DNA from 4 places in the Pseudoalteromonas sp. T1lg122 genome. Region 3 is predicted to be linked to each of the others. Evidence: predicted binding sites of a transcription regulator. Region 3 holds the regulator's gene; each other region holds the start of a gene.
What was found. Region 3 encodes sigma-54, which starts transcription at its own class of promoters, with help from an activator protein. Its sites were predicted from a motif close to GTTGGCACGNNNNTNGNNT; they were not measured.
Positions count from the first base shown of each region.

Region 1: the regulator sigma-54 is predicted to act here: its motif matches at 2,579-2,597, upstream of C2M33_RS08945 (EF-hand domain-containing protein).
Region 2: the regulator sigma-54 is predicted to act here: its motif matches at 3,985-4,003, upstream of C2M33_RS10290 (YggN family protein).
Region 4: the regulator sigma-54 is predicted to act here: its motif matches at 3,803-3,821, upstream of C2M33_RS17005 (BON domain-containing protein).

Region 1 is NZ_PQCG01000007.1:755,039-760,717, forward strand. It holds gene ald (alanine dehydrogenase) at 1-325, shown strand, start outside; gene rluB (23S rRNA pseudouridine(2605) synthase RluB) at 428-1,300, opposite strand; gene scpB (SMC-Scp complex subunit ScpB) at 1,297-1,887, opposite strand; gene C2M33_RS08945 (EF-hand domain-containing protein) at 2,018-2,539, opposite strand; gene C2M33_RS08950 (hypothetical protein) at 2,746-3,180, opposite strand; gene xthA (exodeoxyribonuclease III) at 3,427-4,236, shown strand; gene C2M33_RS08960 (energy-coupling factor ABC transporter permease) at 4,233-4,883, shown strand; gene C2M33_RS08965 (putative RNA methyltransferase) at 4,880-5,677, shown strand; gene yfbV (terminus macrodomain insulation protein YfbV) at 5,674-5,679, opposite strand, start outside.
Region 2 is NZ_PQCG01000023.1:21,339-27,017, reverse strand. It holds gene C2M33_RS10320 (AzlC family ABC transporter permease) at 1-380, shown strand, start outside; gene C2M33_RS10315 (AzlD domain-containing protein) at 377-676, shown strand; gene C2M33_RS10310 (iron-containing alcohol dehydrogenase) at 673-1,827, opposite strand; gene C2M33_RS10305 (LysR family transcriptional regulator) at 1,990-2,856, shown strand; gene C2M33_RS10300 (glutathione peroxidase) at 2,924-3,406, shown strand; gene C2M33_RS10295 (PA3496 family putative envelope integrity protein) at 3,459-3,647, opposite strand; gene C2M33_RS10290 (YggN family protein) at 4,039-4,839, shown strand; gene C2M33_RS10285 (aminotransferase-like domain-containing protein) at 4,905-5,679, opposite strand, start outside.
Region 3 is NZ_PQCG01000031.1:98,126-103,804, forward strand. It holds gene mgtE (magnesium transporter) at 1-108, opposite strand, end outside; gene C2M33_RS11270 (HPr family phosphocarrier protein) at 319-591, opposite strand; gene rapZ (RNase adapter RapZ) at 605-1,450, opposite strand; gene ptsN (PTS IIA-like nitrogen regulatory protein PtsN) at 1,451-1,903, opposite strand; gene hpf (ribosome hibernation promoting factor) at 1,907-2,194, opposite strand; gene C2M33_RS11290 (RNA polymerase factor sigma-54) at 2,222-3,718, opposite strand; gene lptB (LPS export ABC transporter ATP-binding protein) at 3,834-4,559, opposite strand; gene lptA (lipopolysaccharide transport periplasmic protein LptA) at 4,556-5,077, opposite strand; gene lptC (LPS export ABC transporter periplasmic protein LptC) at 5,067-5,621, opposite strand; gene kdsC (3-deoxy-manno-octulosonate-8-phosphatase KdsC) at 5,618-5,679, opposite strand, start outside.
Region 4 is NZ_PQCG01000033.1:131,387-137,065, forward strand. It holds partial or broken gene C2M33_RS16980 (NADP-binding protein) at 1-388, opposite strand, end outside; gene C2M33_RS16985 (methyl-accepting chemotaxis protein) at 512-2,536, shown strand; gene C2M33_RS16990 (hypothetical protein) at 2,521-2,730, opposite strand; gene C2M33_RS17000 (YqaE/Pmp3 family membrane protein) at 2,985-3,143, opposite strand; gene C2M33_RS17005 (BON domain-containing protein) at 3,201-3,767, opposite strand; gene C2M33_RS17010 (LiaF domain-containing protein) at 4,097-4,756, shown strand; gene C2M33_RS17015 (VOC family protein) at 5,190-5,606, opposite strand.

The DNA of each region.
Region 1 (5,679 bases), on a different contig from region 3:
CGTTGCAATCGACCAAGGTGGTTGTATCGCAACTTCTAAAGCGACTACTCACGCTGATCCAACTTACATCGTTGATGACGTTGTTCACTACTGTGTTGCTAACATGCCAGGTGCTGTTCCACGTACTTCTACGTTCGCACTTAACAACGCAACGTTACCGTTTATCATCAACCTTGCTAACAAAGGCTACAAGAAAGCGCTTCTTGACGATGCACATTTCTTAAAAGGCTTAAACGTGATCAAAGGCCAAGTTACTTATAAAGAAGTAGCTGAAGCTTTCAACATGGAATATGTTGACCCACGTACAGCGGTTGAAAATGCTTAATAAGCATTGTGAATCGAAATAAAAAAAGCAGCGATATCGCTGCTTTTTTATGCCTGTTTGCAAGTGAAGAGCTCTACCTGCAAACAAGTTTGAATATAGTTTTTAACGACGCTTAGTTTGTTTAGCACGTTGATTGTGCTTTTTAACCGCTTTACGGATTTGGTTAATTTTAGCACGTTTATCTTTACGCTTTTCAGGAATAACCGACAGCTTAGTTTGCGTTTCGCGGCCAAGTTGTACTGTTTTACGTAAATAGTTAACCGTGTCTAAATCAAGCTCAGCCCAACCACCTTGTGGCAAACGCTTATCAAGCTCTAACTTACCGTAACGAATACGGATAAGACGCGATACTTCAACATCTTGTGATTGCCATAAACGACGAACTTCGCGGTTACGACCTTCTGTTAAAGTCACATTAAACCAACGGTTGATACCTTCACCACCCATAGGTTTGATGTTTAAGAATTTCGCAGGACCATCATCAAGCTCAACACCTTTTGTTAAAGTGCGCAGCGTTTCGTTTGTCACTTCACCAAATACGCGAGCAGAGTACTCACGCTCTACTTCGTAGCTTGGGTGCATTAAACGGTTGGCAAGCTCGCCATCGTTAGTAAACAGCATTAAACCTGCGGTATTAATATCTAGTCGGCCAACTGCAATCCAGCGCTCGCCATCGACACGTGGTAGGCGGTCAAATACAGTACGACGACCTTCAGGGTCTTTACGCGTACATAACTCACCTTCTGGTTTGTTATACATAAGCACACGACAAATTCGGTCGGCTTTGTCTTCGATTTTCACCACGTGACCATCAACACGAATTACATCGGTTGCTTCTACGCGGTCGCCTAAACGGGCCACTTTACCATTCACGCTCACGCGATTGGCATCGATGTATTTTTCCATTTCACGACGTGAACCCACGCCAGCACGGGCTAATACTTTTTGTAACTTTTCAGTTTCTACATTACTCATTCAGATAGTTCTCTCACAGAAGGATCGCTCAATAACTGGTTGATTTTACTCTCCTGAAGTTCAGGTAACGGCGGTAATTCATCTAAACCAGCTAATGAAAAATAATCTAAGAAAGCGGATGTTGTAGCATACAACGCTGGGCGCCCTGGCACTTCTTTATGGCCAACAACCCTAATCCACTCTCTTTCTATTAAGGTTTTAATAATCCCTGAGCCAACAGTCACACCCCGCACTTGTTCAATTTCACCACGGGTAATAGGTTGTCTGTAGGCAATCAAGGATAAAGTTTCTAGTAGTGCTCTTGAGTATTTAGGTGCGCGTTCTTGCCATAAGTTTGCCAGCCAAGGGGCTAAACTGGCACAGGCCTGAAACCTGTAACCGCTGCCAACTGCAACAAGCTTGATGCCTCGGGTTTGATAATGCGTTTGAATCTGTTCGATTGCATTATTAATGCGTGGCATAGATACGCTTAAATCAGCTAATACTGTCTCTTTTAAATGACGTTTAGACACAGGTTTTCCAGCAACAAAAATCGCGGCTTCTATGATCTCGACTAACTGTTCATCACTGATACGTTTTGTGGCCATTGCTACTAAAGGTCATTTTAAATCACTAACGCACTATTATGACAGAAGTCAGCCAAGGTTGGAAAAATTATTGTAAAAAAGCCAGTGTAAAACACTGGCTTTGGGGGATTTTTATGAATGAATATTGAAATTAGCTCTTTTTGACCATTTCAAGGGCATCATCTTCTGCCACATCGCTGCCATATTTGCTAATGTAGCTAATGAACTCGGTGCGACTTACACGCTTATCTTTGTTGCTATCCATGTAGCCAAAATGATTTGCGATGTCGTCGTCATCCGCTTCTTCAATAGAGATGTAACCATTTTTATCGTTGTCTAACGATTTAAAGTCACTTTCGATCGGGTCAAACTTAGCGATTTCTGCTTTAAATGCTGATTCAGACACCTCGCTATCTGTTGCCACTTTGCCTGTATTTAACTGCATGTAGGCGTTAAATTCTGTACGGCTAATTTGCTCATCCATGTTGGTATCGATGTTTGAGAAATGCTCCCAAATTGCATCGTCATCTGCTTCTACTTTCGAGATATAACCATCATGGTCGTTATCTAGGCTGCCAAAATCGCTGTCGATTTTTGCTAAAGAGTTACTTGCAGAACATGCTGATAGGCTTAATGCTGCTAAAATTGTTGATGCTAAAGTTAACTTGTTCATAAGACATTTCCTTGTAGTCGATTAGATTCAGTTAGACTATTTCAAGTTGAATGCCAAAATGCCTTATTGACTAAAATCAAGCACTTACAACTAAGTTAAGTTTTGGTTAAGCCTATGATTTAGAAAGCTTTTCATGGATTTCTGTAATTTTTTCATAAAAAAAGCGCTCCGATGAGCGCTTTTTACAAATCGCTAAAATGTCGCGATTAGATAGCTGCGTTTTGGTAACGCTTAACGAAATCTGTTACTGCTTCGCCATTACATTTTAAGGTATTTAAGTTACCAATTTTTTCACGCACAGGTGTTAAACCTTGCTTAAGTGCAGTAATACAAAGCTGAGTTTCTTTTTGCTCATTTTTAGCAAACACTTCAACAGCTGCTTTTGTTGCTGCTTCTTGTGATTGTGCTTTTTTAGCAATTTCACGGATATCTGTGCCGTTACATAAAATGCTTTGTGAAAAACGTGACATTGAAATGCCGTGTTTTGCTGCTTCTTTACGTGCAGCGGTAAACCCTTCGTTCGCACTTAAGCTACATAACTTTGATTCGATACGGTTATCAGCTGAAAAGTAGTGCGGGTTGCTTGCTAATGAGCCAAATGAGATACATGCAAGAGAAAGCATCACTAATTGTTTTTTCATGGTTTACCTTTAAATAGTACATAATATGAACGGGTGGTTTGCGCGCATTATATAAACAAAAATCAGTAGATCAACTGAATTATTTATTTAATTTAATAATTAATAATGAGTTAACAATGTCTTTAAAATAAGCAGCAATTGTTCAACATTTACTCAATTTGATTTTCGTAATTTGCTCATGAATAAGCCCTAGTTTGATGATAGAATTGCGCTAAACGAATAATCAAAAATACAGATAGGTAAACCATGAAGGTAATCTCATTTAACATTAACGGGCTGCGCGCTCGTTTACACCAATTGCAGGCCGTAATTGATAAACATCAACCAGATATCATCGGCTTACAAGAAATCAAAGTGCACGATGAGGCCTTCCCTCTCGAAGACGTACAAAAAATGGGCTATCACGTTTATTTTCATGGTCAAAAAGCACATTACGGTGTGGCAATGTTATGTAAGCAAGAACCTAAATCTGTAGTAAAAGGTTTTGCAACCGATACCGACGAATCACAGCGCCGTATGATCAGCGTAACAGTGACACAAGAAAATGGTCGCGACTTAACGGTAATGAATGGCTACTTCCCGCAAGGTGACAACATTGCCCATGAAACAAAGTTTCCTTATAAGCGTCAATTCTATAAAGATTTAATGACCCATCTAGAAGATAACCACACGCCTGATCAAGATGTTATCGTGATGGGTGACATTAATATTTCGCCAACTGATCTCGACATTGGTATTGGTGAACCAAACCGTAAACGCTGGTTAAAAACAGGTAAGTGTTCTTTCCAACCTGAAGAGCGTGAATGGTTAAGCACGTTATTAAACTGGGGCTTTAAAGATACCTTCCGTGAACTTTATCCAGAAAAAACAGAACAATATTCGTGGTTTGATTACCGCTCAAAAGGGTTTGATGACAACCGCGGTCTGCGTATTGATGTGATCTTAGCAACCCCTGCTCTTGCTGAGCGTTGTGTTGAGTCTGGTATTGATTACGAGTTGCGCGGTATCGAAAAACCATCTGATCATGCGCCAATTTGGTCAACATTTAACGCATGATAGACACACTGCAATGGCAGCTCCCATTGTGGAGCTGTGTGGCTATAATAATTTGGCTCAGCTTTGATAAGCAAAGCGCATCACATTTGCTGGCAACACCGATAAGACAAGTGGGTGTACTCGCATGTGCCCTTGTACTTGCGGTACTGTGGCGTATTAAAGCAGGCATATTACCTGGCCTCGAATTGCATATTTTGGGGGTCACCGCAGTGACCCTAATTTTAGGTTGGCGACTGGCTATTTTTGCAAGTACCTTGGCGAGTTTGTTGTTAGTGCTGGTTGCACAATTGCCAATCAGTTTATTGCCTGTGCATTTGTTATTTACAGCGTTCATTCCAATTACGTTGAGCTATCTGTGCTTTGTAATTTGTTATACCTATTTACCAAGACACTTTTTTATTTATATCTTTTTATGCGCGTTTTTAACCGCAGCTGTTATCGCCTGTATTAAAATACTCACCAGTGGTGTGCTTTATTACTTGCTTGGTGATTACAGTTTTATTGAGATTTCAGAAAACTATTTGATCCTGTGTGCCATAATTTGGTTTCCTGAAGCGATGCTCAATGGCATGGCAATCACCTTGTTGATCACCTATCGCCCTTACTGGGTTAAAACCTTTTATGATAAGGACTACTTAGACTCATGAGTCTTCACTATCACTGCCCGCTTTGCAAACTTGAACTGACGCTCACCGATAAAACGTACCGCTGTGACAATAATCACAGTTTTGATATCGCCAAAGAGGGTTATGTCAATTTACTTCCCGTGCAAAATAAAAAGTCGAAACAACCGGGCGATAACCTTGAAATGGTGCAAGCACGCCGCGTATTTTTAAGTGCCGGGCACTATTTGTTTTTACAGCACGCTATAGCTGAATTAGTAGCATCTCTCGCTCCAAGTTCAGTGATTGATTTAGGCTGTGGTGAAGGTTTTTACACTCAAGCAATTGCAGCACAATCAAGTGCCGATGTTTATGGTGTTGATATTTCGAAGCCGGCGGTAAAATACGCCGCTAAGCGGTATGAAAATGCGCATTTTAGTGTCGCGTCGATTAGCCAAGCCCCTTTTGGAGATGCCAAAGCGGATGTACTTGTTAGTGTGTTTGCCCCTTTATTTGCACAAGAACTTGCCCGCCTTGCCAAACCGCAAGCTAGTTTAATTGTTGCAAGCCCTGGCCCTTGGCATCTTAAAGAGTTAAAAGCGTTTATTTATGCCGATGTTAAACCGCATACAGAGATAGAACCACCAGCAGGCTTCAGCAACGAGTCAACAACATTATTAGAGCAACAGGTGCTGTTGTCTGTTGATGAGATTAAACATTTAATTATGATGACGCCGTTTGCGTGGAAATTCCGCCCAGAGCATTGGCAGCAGATTGAGCAGCAAGGCCCACAAAAAGTAACGTTATCGTTTTATGTGAGCCAGTTTATTCGTGATTAGAA
Region 2 (5,679 bases), on a different contig from region 3:
TGACGGATGAATTATTTGCTTTTTCGCATCATCGCAAAGCCTATCGCACAAAAGTGCGCCTTATTTATGCACTCAGTGCCGGGTTTAGTTTTTATATTGCCTGGAATATCTGGACCCTGCTTGGTATTGTCGCAGGAAGCCTCCTCCCCGATTTAACACACCTAGGGCTTGATTTCGCCATCGCAGCCACGTTTATTGCTTTAGTTATTCCGGGTGTAAAGAACCTTGCAACACTGGCTACTGTAATCACCGCTGGCGTTGTTGCAACGCTATTAAAAAATCAGGGCTTTCAACTTTGGCTTGTCACTGCGGCTCTTATCGCTATGACAGTGGGTTACCTAATTAGTCGCTGGCAGGCAAAAGTGGAGCATACACAATGATGACCACCATTTTATTAATGGCGTGTATCACCTTCTTCACACGTTACTTATTTTTGCACCGTGCATTACCGTTTAAAGTCGGCCCCAAAATGCAGCAATTCTTAAGTTTTAGCGCCCCAGCAGTACTCACCGCAATTTGGGTGCCCATTGTGTTTATTAATGACGAAGGGATAAATCTAGATTGGCAAAATCCCTACCTAAGTGCTGCTATCGTATCTGTTATCGTGGCTTATAAGACGCACAACATATACTACACAACACTGGCAGGGATGGGATTATTTATAATCTTAAGTTAAACGCTCGCTAGTAAAATCGCGCGGCTTTTTTCAAGTGTAACTTGCTCACGCTCACCAAGCGCCGTCATACCATGGCGCTCAAGCTGCGCAACAAGTTTATCTGCAACACTTTCATCTAGCTTATAATCGCTTAAACGAGTTGGCATTTTAACACTATGGAAAAATGCTTCTGTTGCAGCAATGGCGTTATCAATCGCCGCATCTTCATCGCTGATATCAAGACCTAACACTCGCTCTGCGTATTGTAATAGCTTGCCACGCTTCGTGTCTTTTTGCTCTGCCATCATACGCGGTAATACAATCGCTAATGTTTGTGCGTGGTCCAAGCCATACACCGCAGTCATTTCGTGGCCAATCATGTGGGTTGCCCAGTCTTGTGGTACACCTGCACCAATCAAACCATTTAATGCCATAGTTGCTGACCACATAATATTCGCACGCACTTGATAGTTATCAGGCTCAGAGAATGCTTTTGGCCCTTCTTCGATAAGGGTCATTAAAATCCCCTCAGCAAAGCGGTCTTGTAATTTGGCACCCACATCATATGTTAAGTATTGCTCCATCGTGTGCACAAACGCATCCACAATACCATTCGTTACCTGACGCTCAGGTAATGAGAATGTCACTGCAGGATCAAGAACTGCAAAACGAGGACGCACAAACTCACTGGCAAACGGCAGTTTGTCTTGCGTTTCTAAGTTTGATACAACACTGAACGTGTTTGATTCTGAGCCAGTTGCAGGTAATGTCAGTACAACGCCAAGTGCTACTGCAGATTTAACTTCAGCGCCTTTTGCTAAAATATCCCATGGTTCGCCAGTAAATTCTGCCGCAGCGGCAATAAATTTACTACCATCCACCACTGAACCACCGCCTACAGCTAAGATATAGTCAATTTGCTGCTCTTTAACCAGCTCTACCGCTTTCATACATGTTTGGTAACTTGGGTTTGGCTCAATACCCGCAAATTCAAACCAAGTATGCTCACTTAATGCGGCTTTAACTTGATCATAAACACCGTTTTTCTTGATGCTACCGCCACCATAAGTAACAAGCACCTTGGCATTTTTTGGGATCTCATTTTGAATTTCTTTAATTTGTTGCTCACCAAAATGAATTTTGGTTGGATTCTCAAAGCTAAAATTTAACATGCTTACTCCCTTATATTTGTGAGTATTAATCAGTGACTCGACTATTGTAGTTGTTTTTATATAGGGATAAAGCCAGAAAATTGATAATCACTTTTGCAGACATGCAACAATAAACAGCCTAAACTGCTATTAATTTACTGAGGCATTCTAGGGTACAAGATAATGTGGCAAGGCTTAGAGGAATTTTTATATGTTGTTGAGCACGGCAGCTTTACTCATGCAGCAAAGGCTATGGAAGTATCAACTTCACATATTAGCCGGCAAATACAACAACTTGAAAACCGTTTAGGCTCGGTGTTATTTCAACGCACCACTCGCAAAATAAGTCTTACCGATGCAGGCCGTGAATACGCAGTAAAATTAAAAGCAATTCGCCAAGAGTTAATCGATGCAAACAATCAATTACAAGGTGAACAACGTCAACCCAAAGGGCTAATTCGCATCACAGGAGCAGGCGAGTTTGTGGCAAACCAAGTTGCACCGAAAGTGGCTGAGTTCGTAAAGCGTTATCCTGAGGTAGAAGTCGATCTCGACTTTAATAGCCGCAACGTCAATTTAGTTGAAGAAGGCTTTGACTTAGCTATCCGCTTTGGCAGGATGCAAGACTCGAACTTAATTGCCCGCCCGTTATGTAAGCGTGCTATGACACTTGTTGCTAGCCCAGAATATTTAGCCAACCACACTCCCCTCAAAACACCTTACGATCTGGCTGAACATAATTGCTTAATCACCATGCGAAAACGTTGGCGATTTAATATTGACGAAGAAATCAAAGAAGTTCGTATTGATGGTAATTGGCGCAGTAACCACCCACAGGCAATTTTAAATGCTGCTGTAGCTGGAGTTGGCATCGCCCACTTAGCGTTAGATATTGTGGAGCCTTACTTAAAAAATGGCCAATTGGTTAGTATTCTGGATGAGTTTCAGGTTGGTGATAATGCATCTTGGTTAGTCTACCCAAGAAAAGATCTATTACCGTTTCGTGTACGTTTACTAATAGAACACTTAACCAATGCATTTGCTGATTAAAATTTACCCTTTTAGAAAAATGCCAAGCACGTTAGAATCACTGCAACAATAATAAAAAGTTATCACTATGAGCGAATTTCACCAACTCTCTGCTACCAGCCTGCAAGGCCAAACCGTTGACTTTTCTGATTTTGAAAACAAGGTCGTACTTGTTGTGAACACTGCAAGTAAATGTGGCTTCACTCCACAATATGAAGGCTTACAAGCACTGCATGAAAAATATCATGAGCAAGGCTTAGTAATAATTGGCTTTCCTTGTAACCAATTTGGTAAACAAGAGCCTGGGGATGCGAAGGAAATTAAAGAAGGCTGCCTTATTAACTATGGCGTTAGCTTTTTAATGATGAGCAAAGTCGATGTGAATGGCGAACACGCTCACCCTGTCTTTAGATACCTAAAATCAGAGTTGCCGGGCTTTATTACCCGCAAAATAAAATGGAACTTCACCAAGTTTTTAATTGGTAAAGACGGCAAAGCCATTAAGCGATATGCGCCACTAACAAAACCTGAGCAGCTCGAGTCAGACATTGTTACTGCACTTAGCAAGTAGCAATGTCTTAAAGCAATAAAGAGGCAAATTGCCTCTTTATCTAAATTTATGCTTAGTCGTTCAAGTACTCGTCAAAGTCGTCATCGCCTAAGTTTCTACGCAAGCGTTTTTGTTCAAGATAGTCTTCCAACTTCTTCTTAACGCGTTGCTTTTTCTTGTCGTGTTGATTACGCCCGACCATTTCGTACTCGTCTTCAACAAAATCGTCATCTAGCGCGTCATAACTAAATGTCTTACCCACAACCCACTCCATAAAGTGTTTGAGACCAATTCAGGAGATTAAAATTTGCTCGATGAATTGGCAAAGATTAAAAAGCTCAGTAGTAATTTAGTATCTAAAAAACCACCAAAATAAAGCCATATACCCATGCTAAATAGGCCATATGTCAATATTGTGAATAAATAGCGCTAAATTCGATTTCTGAAAAGTGAGAGTTTTTTATCGTTTCGATAAAACACATTTATGCTCGTGTATTTTTTAGTTAATTTGACTAAAAAGTGGTTAAAACTTTATTTTTATCACTTTAGTAAAAACAGCCAAAATAACACAACAATTTGAAATATATGAAATTATTAACTTTGGCATCTTAATTGATTATGTGTTTGTGTCATTTCAAACAGGAAAGAAAAAAATGAAAAAGTTATTGTTAGTAAGTTCTTTATTTATCGCTACCAGCGCAATGGCTCATAACGATAATGATACAAATATTTCATTCAGCGGTGAGCAATGTGATGTTGAATTTAAAAATGATGTACGCATCACACCTAGCGAGTTAGAAGTATACACAGCCGATAATCGCACAATGAAAATCATCGATCAGCACACTTTGTATATCGATGGTCAAAGCGTATCGCTTGATGCTTCACAACAGCAAGCAATTGCAGATTACTCAGACAGCTTACGCAGCCAACTTCCTGAAGTAGCAAATATTGCACTTGATGGCGTAAAAATCGCAGGCGTAGCAATAGAAGAGGTGTCAAAAGCCTTCAATATTGACGGCCTAAACGACATTTCAGAATTAATGGACGATATCAGCGTAGAAGTGCAAAACGCTTTCTATCAGCAAGGTGCGTTCACCATGGGTCAGCAAAATTTCGAAAAATTTGGCCAAAACTTTGAAGACCAATTTGATGAGCAAATCGAATCAGCAGTCGAGTCAGCCATGATGCAATCAATGGGCAGTATTTTAGTGGCGCTAGGTTCTGAGCTTTTAGGCTCAGGTGGCGACATGGATGAATTTGAACAACGTATGGAAAACATGGGCGCACAAATCGAAGCGCGTGTAGAAACACAGGCAGCTCAACTGGAAGAGCGCGCAGATGCATTATGCGGCAGCTTTGCAGATATCGCTCACAAAGAACAAGAGTTAGTGGCGCTAGTACCAGAGCTAAGAGAGTACCAACTATTTACTTTCAAACAGAACGCAGAGTAATTGACGAATTAACATCCCTGAACCAAAAACTTGGTCCTTTCGCGCAGAGCTTGCTCTGCGCTTTTTTATTTTTTGGCCAACACAGTCAGTTGCGATAACGTTTTAATCGCCTGCTCTAAGTTTTCAGACCAAGGCAAGCCATAACTTAAACGAAAACAGCTACGGTACTTTTTACCCGCTGAGAATATCAACCCTGGTGTAATGCTGATCCCCGCCTCTAGTGCCAAATGGAATAACTTTACCGCATCATATTGGCTACCAAGGTCAACCCAGATAACACAGCCCCCTTGCGGGTTACTAATACGCGCACAATTTGGCATATATTGCTGCAGGCACCAAATCATGCGCTCTTTGTTGGTGCTTAAGCGCTGTCTAAGCAAACGAATGTTACGGTCGTACTCTCCGCTGGCTATAAACTCATACAAGGTCCACTGGTTTATAAGTGGCGCAGAGCAACTAAGCGCGCGTTTATGCCGTCTTGCTTGTTCTGCAAACTTACCGGCAATGATCCAACCTATGCGGTAACTGGGGGCAGCTGTTTTTGAAAACGACGCGCAGGTGATCACTAAGCCCTTTTTTGAATAGGCCTGTGCAGGCGTCGCACGCTTGGCTGTAAAATGTAAGTCGCCATAAACATCATCCTCAATAAGCACCACGTCGCGCTGCTCCAAAAGTGCCACCAATTGTTCACGCTTGGCATCAGGCATAAAGCTGCCAACCGGGTTATTTAATGAGGTAGAAAATACACAGGCTTTTATATCATGCTCATCGAGTGCTTGAGCCAAATCATCTAGCCATATTCCTTCATCAGGACACAGCGGTATTTCCAGTGCCTTTAAG
Region 3 (5,679 bases):
CGTTTTAGCTAACATACCGCGCACTTGAACAAATTGACCACTATTGAGTGACTTGGTCACTTGTTTGAGTTGTTGTAGTGGGTAATCTTGTTCAAAGGCTTCTGGCATTGGCGTCCTTACAACTGAAAAAAGTTTAAATAGGCTAAGCAAATCAGCATAGTTGCTTTGTGGTGTATTTGCAGAGATATCGTCGCACTGCGATAAATTTATTAAGAGTTTTGTAATTTAGAGAAGCGAGCGATATAAAAGTAGGATATTTAAAGGGAATTTTAAATATCCGAATTAAGTTTACCGTAAACCCCGAAGGCTTAGCAAATGCTATTCTTGCTCGTGAAAGCGTTGCGCAATTAATTCGCCAATTGCCGTTAATGCGGCATCAGCATCCGGGCCTTCGCATACAACGCGAACTTCTTTACCTTGGCTGCTTTCAAGTAGCATTAACGCTAACACGCTGTCGCCTTCGGCTTCTTTATCGTCTTGATAAAGGGTAATTTTGGCATCAAATTGCAGCGCTAATTGCGCCAAAACAGTGGCAGCACGAGCATGTAAACCAAGTTTATTTTGAATTAAAAAAGTATCTTCAGCGTGCATTCTAGGTGCCTAATTAAATGTCTTGTTCACGGTGACGAATTTTTACATTGGCATGGCTTTTCGCAAAGCTTTCACCAATTGTTTGCGCTAAATAAACAGAGCGGTGTTGGCCACCGGTACAACCAATTGCAATAGTTAGGTAACTGCGGTTATTGCGCTCTAAATGTGGCAACCATGTTTGCACAAAGGTCTGTATTTGCCATGTGAACTTTTGCACTATGCTGTGGCTCGCAAGATAATCTTTTACTGGTTGATCAAGGCCTGTTAGCGGCTTTAAATCTGGCTCCCAGTGTGGATTAGGTAAAAAGCGTGCATCAAATACGTAGTCAGCTTCTTTTGGTATACCGTGCTTAAAGCCAAACGACATAAAGGTAATAATCAGCTTTTTATCTTTTTTACCTAAGATCTTTTCGCGAATTGATTCAGCTAACTGATGAACACTCAAATCGGTGGTGTCAATCATAAAATCAGCGCGGGTGATCAGCACATCGAGCAATATTTTTTCTTGTTTAATAGCAAGATCGAGTGGCAAAGAATCAATCGATAATGGATGTAAGCGGCGTGTTTCTGAAAAGCGCTTTATCAGGGTTTGATCATCACTATCTAAGTAAAATAGCGTTGGGTTTGCAAACCCTGGTAGGTATTCAAGAATATCATTAAATTCTTGCTGCTCTTTCGGTAAGTTACGTACGTCGATACTGACTGCTATTTTATCGTAATTATCAGATACGCTACGTACGAGTGAAGGCAGCAAATTCACTGGAATATTATCAACGCAATAATAGCCTAAGTCTTCAAGTACTCGTAAAGCGACCGATTTACCTGAGCCTGAGCGACCGCTGATAATGATTAATTCCATTTATGCCTCTGCTGATATGACCTGAAACAGTTGCTGATCGGTTGTAGCACTGCGTAACTGTTTACAAAATTCTTTATCTTTAAGTCTATCAGCAATTGTTGATAAGGTCTTTAGGTGAAGCTGACAGTCACCATCTGGTACGATGAGTGCCACAAATATATCAACCGGGCGGTTATCAATAGCATCAAAATTGATGGGTGATTCACTCACTATGATAAACGCATGGGGTTCATCGGCACCGCTCATTCGACCATGGGGAATAGCAATACCGCGACCGATGCCGGTGCTGCCTAGTTTTTCTCGGTTGAGCAAAGCATCTAGGATATCTTGTTGCGATAAATGAGGAAGCTGCTGGTGGGCCAGTTCGCTGATATATTCAAGAATTCTTTTTTTGCTATTAAAAAGGACCGCAGCTTTGCTGCAGTCCTGGTTAGTAAGTGAACTTAGTTTCATAATTTAATGTCGAGCTAATTTCTCTTTGTGTTTAATGACTTGGCGATCAAGCTTATCGATCAGTGAGTCAATGGCTGCGTACATATCTTGATGTTCTGTAGAAGCGAACAATTCGCCTCCGTTTACATGTAAAGTTGCTTCTGCTTTTTGGCTTAATTTTTCTACATCTAGAATGACATGAACATTATTTATATGGTCAAAATGCCTTTCTAGTTTCGCAAACTTGGTGTTTACATAGTCTCTTAATGAATCAGTGATTTCTACATGACGACCAGTTAAATTTAGTTGCATAAGCATTTTTCCTTCTATGTAAAACGTCTAAATCAAACTCTTGCGCTGATTAGACGGAGGTATTGCTAGAGACTCACGATATTTTGCAATTGTACGTCTAGCTACTTTAATTCCTTGCTCAGCCAATATATCTGCAATTTTACTATCACTCAATGGTTTAGCTGAGTTTTCTGCGGCCACTAACTTCTTGATTAAAGCGCGTATTGCCGTAGAAGAACACTCACCACCATTTTCGGTGCTGACATGGCTTGAGAAGAAATATTTCAACTCAAAAATACCCCTCGGGGTATGCATATATTTTTGCGTTGTTACACGTGAAATTGTCGATTCATGCATTTCGACCATTTCAGCAACATCATTTAGCACCATCGGCTTCATCGCTTCAGGGCCGTGCTCAAAGAAAGCTTGTTGTTGTTGAACGATACAGTTGGTTACTTTTAATAACGTATCGTTACGGCTTTCTAAGCTCTTAATAAACCACTTTGCTTCTTGTAAGTGAGAGCGAATAAATTGGCTGTCGCTACTCGATTTTACTGAGCGAGACATAGCCGCATATTGGCTGTTTACTCTAATCTTTGGCATACAATCTGGGTTTAACTCAACCACCCAGCGACCTTTTACTTTTTTCACTGATACATCAGGTATAACGTACTCAGACTCTTCGCGTACTATGCTATCCGCAGGCTTAGGATTTAAGCTGTGAATAAGCGTCATCACTTCTTTAAGCTCATTTTCTTTAAGCTTAGTCTTTTTCATCAAAGTGCGATAGTCGCGACTCGCTAATAATTCGATATGCTCAGATAAAACCATTTTAGTTTCAGCTAAATATGGTGTGCTAGCGTCAAATTGACGAAGCTGAATACACAGGCATTCTTGTAAACTGCGCGCGCCAATACCAACAGGATCGAATAATTGTATTCTTTTTAAGACCGCTTCAACTTCATCAAGTTCGATTTCTTCTTCATCGTTATTTTGATTAAAGCTTTCGACAATATCTTCACAGCTGATCGTTAAAATACCTGAGTCGTCTATGGCTTCTACTATGGCTACGGCAATCGCTTCGTCAGTTGGGCTAAATGGCGTGAGCTGTAATTGCCACATTAGGTATTCTTGTAGGGTTTCAGTTGATGCGCCTTGGTAAATAGACTCATCTTCAGGCATAGGTCCTGATGATGTTGATGGGGCAGCACTCATGTACTCGTCCCACGTGACGTCCATTGCTAAGTCATCACTTACGGTGTCTTTATTGAGGGCGTCACTGCTTTCTTGCTCGTATTCGCTAGGTGCTTCTTCTGCAGACGCGCTTAGTTGCATATCGTCAGATTCAGCTTTTTGCTCATTCTTACCGATACTTTCTTCGTTGTAATCAGCCTCTTCCACTTCAAGTAGGGGATTACTATCAAGCGCTTCTTGAATTTCTTGCTGGAGATCCAATGTACTGAGCTGCAACAAACGAATCGCTTGTTGCAGTTGTGGAGTCATTGTAAGTTGCTGGCCCATGCGCAGCTGTAATGATTGCCTCATGTATCCCTAACAATCCTTTTTAAGTTATCGATGACTGTGCTGTGACAGTTAAAAAATTATCGATTTATTGTCATTGTTATAAGTCTAGCAGATGCTCTAGTCGGTGGCGTAATGGTTACAGCCTGAATTGCTCGCCTAGATATACATCACGTACAGTTTGGTCAGCTAATACGTGCTCAGGTGTGCCTGATGCAATTAGCTCCCCATGAGAAACAATGTAGGCTTTTTCACAAACATCAAGGGTTTCTCTAACATTATGGTCAGTAATGAGTACCCCAATACCGCGGTTTTTTAGGTGCTCAATAATTTTCTTTATATCTAACACTGAAATTGGATCAACACCAGCAAAAGGCTCATCTAAAAGGATAAATTTAGGATTTGCGGCTAATGCGCGAGCAATTTCAACGCGGCGACGTTCGCCACCTGACAGCGCCATACCTTGGCTGTCACGGATATGTTGAATGCTAAATTCGTCGAGTAAGCTGTTTAGCGTTTCTTCGCGGGTGGTTTTATTTAGATCTTTACGGGTTTCTAAAATTGCCATCAAGTTTTGATAAACCGTCAACTTTCTAAAAATTGACGACTCTTGCGGCAGATAACCAATACCTAAACGTGCGCGGCTATGCATTGGTAAAAGCGTAATGTCGTTATCATCAATGCTGATTTTACCTTTGTCGCTAGGTACTAAGCCTACAATCATATAGAAGGTTGTCGTTTTACCTGCGCCATTTGGACCAAGTAAACCAACAATGCTGCCAGCTTCAACTTCAAGGCCTACATTTTTAACCACTTGGCGGCCTTTGTAGCTCTTAGCTAAAAGCTCTGCTTTTAATGTGCTCATGGTTGGCCTTTGTTATCTTTTTTGTTTTCAACTGGAACGAGGATCGTGTGTACGCGATCTGTTGAGTTTTCGTCTTTTTCTGCGCTGATCAGCTGTTGAGCCATATCGTAGGTAATGCTTTTGGCCGTTACTTTTTGACCCGATTGAGTGACTTCAGCTTCGCCATTGAGTGTTAAGAAGCGTTTCGCAACATCGTAACGTACTTCTTGTGCACTGGCGCTCATTACGGTGCCATCAGCTTGCTTTTCTTCGAAATAAGCAGGATTACCTGTCGCGATAATTAATTCGACAGTGCCTTCGGTGTCTCCACCGTGTGCTTCAAGACGCTCAGCTGTAATACGACGATTACCATGCACGATCTCTACGTTACCTTCGAATATGCCAACGCCATCTTTTAGTTTACCAACTTGGCGGTCTGAGCTAATGCTAATTTGTGCGCCAGTTTGCTCAGCAGCCGCGCCTGAAAACGCGATCAATAAGCTTGGGATCAGGAGTAGTTTCTTAAGTTTATTGGTCATAGTATATGGTTCGTGTATGGTTAGTTAACTCAACAATTTCGGTTTTTAGATCGGCTTTTAAGCCTTTCCCGGTAATCTTTAAATTCGGTCCTGTTAGCGTCACAGGTTGCTTAGAAAACATGGTCATTTTATCAATGTCGACATTAATGTTTTCAGCTTTAATATCTTCGATCATGCCGTTGTGGGTTAAGTTTTTAGCAACCACATCCCCTTCAAAAATCAGCTGATCGTTTTCGTATAAAGTGGCTTCTTTGGCTTTTACTTGCCATACCTGCTGGTCGCCATAAATCGTAAAAATTGGTTGTTCAAAAAAGGTAAACCCTAATTGTTGATACAACTCCATTTTGGCGGCCGCCACCTTATGACTAATTTTGCCTTGTTCGTCATACGCAGTTTGCTTTAAGGCAACGGCTGTATAATCAGGCGATGCTATGATCTCGTCTTCACTACTTATTGCGTCTGTTGATTGATTAAAGTACGGGTACCATAACCACACCATGCAACAAACAAAAACAATACTCAGTAAAATACGGGCTATATTCATGCGCTGGTTCCATCGCTAGTTAACGGCTTGCCGTTTTCTAACATCAGTAAATCAGTTA
Region 4 (5,679 bases), on a different contig from region 3:
GTTGGCGTGCTGATTGGCAATTAATTATTGTGCTCTCATCGTAATGACCATTATCAGCAGGGTAAACACCTGTCGAAGAACATAAAATAAAGCCTTTACACTTTAGCTGCTTGGCAAGCTCAAGCCCTGCTTGCAAAGTGGCTAAATAATTACTTTCTGAGCTGCGACTACGCGGTGGAATTGCACACACCCACCATGCCTCTACAAGCGATACATCATGTACAAGCTCATCGCCAACAAACGCAAACTGACGCTGAAAATCATGTTCGTGCTCGCGACTACGGTGCGTGCCTTGCACTTGCCATGCTAATTCTTTTGCCTTAATACAAAGAGCTTGGCCGAGCCAACCTGCGCCTAACACTACTATTTTGTTATCACTAACAGCCATTTAGTAACTTACCTTATGTATTATGTAATATTTTATTAATAACCATCGCTTTGCAGTGTAGCGATTTGGGTGCAAATATGATTAGATAGGTAACTCTACCCGATAATAAAAACACGTGCACCTATGTTAAATAACCTCTCTTTACGTAAAAAAATATTACTACTCATCGGCGGGACGATAAGTGTACTACTGATCATCGCGTCTAGTTTTTTTGTTAGCCATATTGCTGATTTATCGCGCCAAGCTATTCAACGCGAAGCCGACAGCTATTTACAGAGTGAGCGACTTTCAATGCAAGGTTACTTTGCCAAATACGGTAAAGTAGTACAAACCTTCGTGACAAATCCGCATTTAGTAAATTGGTTCGACAACTGGACTAAACGTGACCAAAGCCTTGATAACCAGCCTGGATACGACAGTGTTAATCAAGATTTTGTCCGTATCAGTGGCAACGATGACAACATCTTATCTGCCTTCTTTGCATCAGCAACAACAGGTGAGTATTTCAAAGAAAACGAGCGTACCAGTCATTACAACGGCCAGCCTTACTACGCATATAAACGTGGTTGGTGGCAAGACGCTTTAAAGATCAACAAACTCTATGTAGGCCCAATTTCTGTGGATTTAACCACAGGTAATGCCTCTGCAGTTGTACAACAGCCTGTTTATAAACAAAACAAGCTTGTTGGCTTTGGTGGTGTTGATTTACAGCTTAATAATATCAACGACATGGTTGAAGAAATCCGCTTTAATGGCCAAGGCTTTGGTTTCTTACTTGATGGCAACCAAAAGGTTGTGCATTTTTCTAAACGCACTGGCCACAAGCTGTCTGTGACTGACGAAGGTCCGAATGGCAAAGAAGGTTTAGATGCCCTCGAAAAGCAATTTAGCGACACTTCAGGCTTTAGCGAATTAAACCGCGCGATGAAAAGCCAAAAAGATGGTAGCAGCTTTGTCACATTTAAAGGTGAGCAATATTACGTTGTATACAACCGCCTTGAATTAGAAACCCCTTACCTTGATTGGTACGTGGGTATTTTAATTCCAACTAGTATGATTGATGAACCAGTAAACGATGCGGTGATGACAACCACAACATCAGTGATCATCATTATCGCGATTATCATTGCGATGATCTTCTGGGCCACGCAAATGATCACCAAGCCACTGACTAAACTGACTTACATCATGCGTGATATCGCATCAGGTGATGGCGATTTAACACAAAAAATCGAAATTAAGAGTCATGACGAAGTGGGTCAACTTGCTCATCACATGAACACCTTCATCGATAAATTGCGCGCGATGATGCTTAATACTGCCGCGCAGGCTGAGCAACTAAGCCAAGCTGCGAGTCAGTTGAAAATTGTTTCGCAAAAAACGAACGATGAAATTCAGCAAGAAAAGCAACAAGTTGACAGTGTGAGTGCGGCTGTAACCGAAATGGCTTCTACAGTGATGGAAATCTCGCGTAATGCCCAGCACACTAATAATGCCGCTGAAGAAGTACAAACTATTACTGCAGATGGCACTAAACGCTCGACTCAAGCTCAGTCAGTAATGACCGCTCTAGCGAGTCACATCGGTGAAGCGTCTAAAGTCGTTGCGGGTCTTGAACAAGAAAGCGGCAATATCGGCGCGGTGGTTGATGTTATCAACTCAATCGCTGAGCAAACCAACTTACTCGCACTAAACGCGGCGATAGAAGCTGCCCGTGCAGGTGAGCAAGGCCGAGGCTTCGCAGTTGTTGCCGACGAAGTTCGTTCACTGGCAAGCAGAACGCAAGAATCTACTGATGATATTCGCAATATGATCAGCCGTTTACAACAAATTGCCCAACAAGCATCGACCATGATGCAACAAGGTCAAGAACGTGCTGAAGGCTCAGTTGAGCAAACACAAATTGTATTGCAAGCACTGCAAGATATCGCGCAATCAGTGACAAATGTACAAGATCAAAGTCATCAAATTGCGACTTCGACTGAGCAGCAAACTGTGGTTGCAGAAGATATCAACAATAGCTTGGCAGCGATTAATCACTTAGTGAATAGCACTGCGGATCATGCCCATGAATTGGCGGATGAAGCACGTGATTTGAATGAATTAGCTGCGTCTTTAAATAAGACTGTTAATCAATTTAAGTTATAAAGATAAATTGCTGAAGTAGTTAAAAACCCGATGTCACCTGAAGATGACATCGGGTTTTTATCGTCAGCCTTCCCTGTTAATCGTGGCGCAACCGCTTTCGCGTGTTCCATAAATTCGTGCCACTGTTGCTTGTTCCATAAAGCAACTCCTTTGTCGGTCAATCCTTGTGTTGGTTGCGTTTGTACTTGTTCCATATAGTCCCCTCCTTACGCTAGCTTCATCCTATTTGGCTCCCAGCCTAAGCTTATTCCTTGCTGTCATTTCCGTTCACTTTATCCATAAAGCGTTGCCATTGTGCGCTACTCCATAACGCCTTGTTACTTCCTTGTTGTCCTTTGTGCTTAGCTACATTGTCCATACTGTAAACTCCTTGCGGTTTATCGTCCGTTACTCCTACAGCCCTTCCTTGCTGTGCTCCATTACCCATCCTTGCTAATTAATGCGGTGATTATCGCTTAGCGATGATATACACAGCATGAATCAAACCTGGAATGTACCCTAATAAGGTTAAAAGAATATTAATCCAGAACTGCGCACCTAAACCTACCTGTAAAAATACGCCGAGAGGTGGAATTAAAACCGATAAAATAATACGTATTAAATCCATGACTCACTCCTTGAAAAAGATAAGCCCAGCCAAGGCTGAGCTATATAGGGCTTGCTATTATTCAGCAACAATCGTTAGTTCATCGATTACTTTGCGAACATCTTCAGCGTTTTCAGCAATGCTGATTGCTAATTGCTTTTCTGCATCAGACTCAACAGTACCTTTCAGTGTTACTACACCGTTGTCGGTATCAACATCGATATCGGTACCACCCACTTCTGAGTTAAATAAATAACGCGTTGTGATTACAGTACTGATTTTTGCATCGGTTAAATCGCTTTCGGCTGAATCAGCTTTATCTGCTTTCATCTTCTTAGCCTTCATGTTTTTAACAACCGTTAGTTTGTTATCTACAGAGCTAACGCCATCTAGGCTAAGAACCAGCTCTTCAGCAAGCTCTTTATCTAATTCGCTATCAACTTTACCTGTTAGTACAACCTTGCCATTCGTTACATCAGTGTTGATGTCAAAGTTGTTAAGGTTTGTGTTCATAAGAAGCACAGTTTCTGCCTTACCATCAATCCAAGCATCTTTACTTTCATTTTCCCAGCTGCTTGCCTGAGCTGACATGCTAGTTGCACCAATTACTAAAGCGGCAATCATAGATTTGTTAAAAGTGTTCATAATCTTTCTCCTTTTGATTAAAGACAGTTTTACTAATGCGACTATGATGCCAACTATTTAATTATTAATTTTCAACAAGTTAAACAGCCATTCAGCGGTGATTTATATTCATTTCGGTAAAGATTTACAAGCTGCTCGGTAAGATGTTCACAATGTTGCAAAAATAACCATTTAGTTGCTGATTTTATTAATCTGTGGTTAATTTAACGAAGTAGCTTATTCAGCTAAAAACACAACAAACTGATTTATAAAGAAATAAACTTTGGCCTAAGCTTTGCAGATAACGAATAACAGAAAAATCACTTTGATAATCACAACAGGGAACTACCATGGCCGTTAAACTTGAAGATCGCCCAATCGATCAAGTAAGAGAAGAAGTTATTGATCAACTCATTTATAACTACAGTCATGCTGTTATTTCAGCTGATGCATTTGAACGCCGCCTAGACCAAGCAATGGCGGCCACCAGCAACGAAGTACTCGTTGAGCTTGTTGCTGATTTAGATCTGAAAGCAGATATTGACTACAAATCGCAAAAGCATGCGCAATTTAAACCTCACTACAGCCATAGCAGCGACAACGAGAGCCTGCAGCTTCGAAGCATTTTGGGTTCAAATGAGCGTAGCGGCCAGTGGGTGGTACCAAAAGAAATTCACCTTACAAACTGCTTAGGTTCAATCGAACTCGACTTTAGCGAAGCGATTTTCCAACATCAGCATGTCACCATTTATGTGAACTGTATTTTAGGTAGCGACGAAATCTACGTGCCAGAACATGTCAATGTGGTATCTAAACTGTTTAGTGTGATTGGCAGCGTAGAAAACAAATCAGTTGCCTTAAACAAAGGCCAAGGCCCAACCATCACCATTGAAGGTAATGTTTGGCTAGGCTCAGTTGAGATCAAAGTAAAACGTACCATGAAAGAAAAGTTCATCAGCTTTGCCAACAGCCTAAAAGCCAGTTGGAAAGAAATGAATAAGGTGCAGTAAAGGTGCTAGGGGCTAGGGGCTAGGGGCTAGGGGCTAGTTATCGTAGCCGCAGTTTTACATCGCGCAATATAATAAGATAACGCGCGAAATAAATTTCACGCCTACATCAACCGTAGGCGTCACGCTTGCTTGGCGCGTCTTACATACAACGCTATTCCATCAACCTATGTCTGACCTATAAACAACACCGCTCGGCTCAAAACTGATAGCTGAAAGCTGATGGCTCCTTAAATTTTCGGCACTAAAGTACCTCCTACGAGGCAGGCCTTTGGTAAAGGCCTACAAACAACACCGTTTGGCTCAAAACTGACAGCTGAAAGCTGATGGCTCCTTAAATTTTCGGCACTAAAGTACCTCCTACGAGGCAGGCCTTTGGTAAAGATCCACAAACAACACAATCCGACTTAAAACTTCCAGCTTATGGCTTAAAGCTTTACTGGTCATTATTCCTCTCACTCGGGATATCACTAAAATACTCTACAAACTCAACTTCAAAGCCTGCAGGGTCGATGAAATATACATTTTTACGGTAAGGGTTTTCTGGGCCGTGTTTATCAATTTCATAACCAGCTGAAACCAGACGTTCAATGACAGCATTAATATCGTTTGTCACATAAGCAAAATGAGCCAAGCCCACTTGGTGACCTGCTAAATCACGGTTTTCAGCTTCACCGTTATCGCTTAATGCAAGATATTGGTAATCATCACCAAAGTGCAGCCATTTACGCGGTTTGCCTGACCATGTGCTATCACCTTGGCTACGCACACGCCAATGTGGGAATGCGGCTTTATAAAAGTGCAGCATGGCATCAACATTACTTACAACAAGGTTTACGTGCTCTAAATACATGGTAGTTTTCCTTTTTATTTTTAAACTGCCACCAAGATAAAACCTCAAGTTAAGTTTAGGTAAAGCGTTTTTT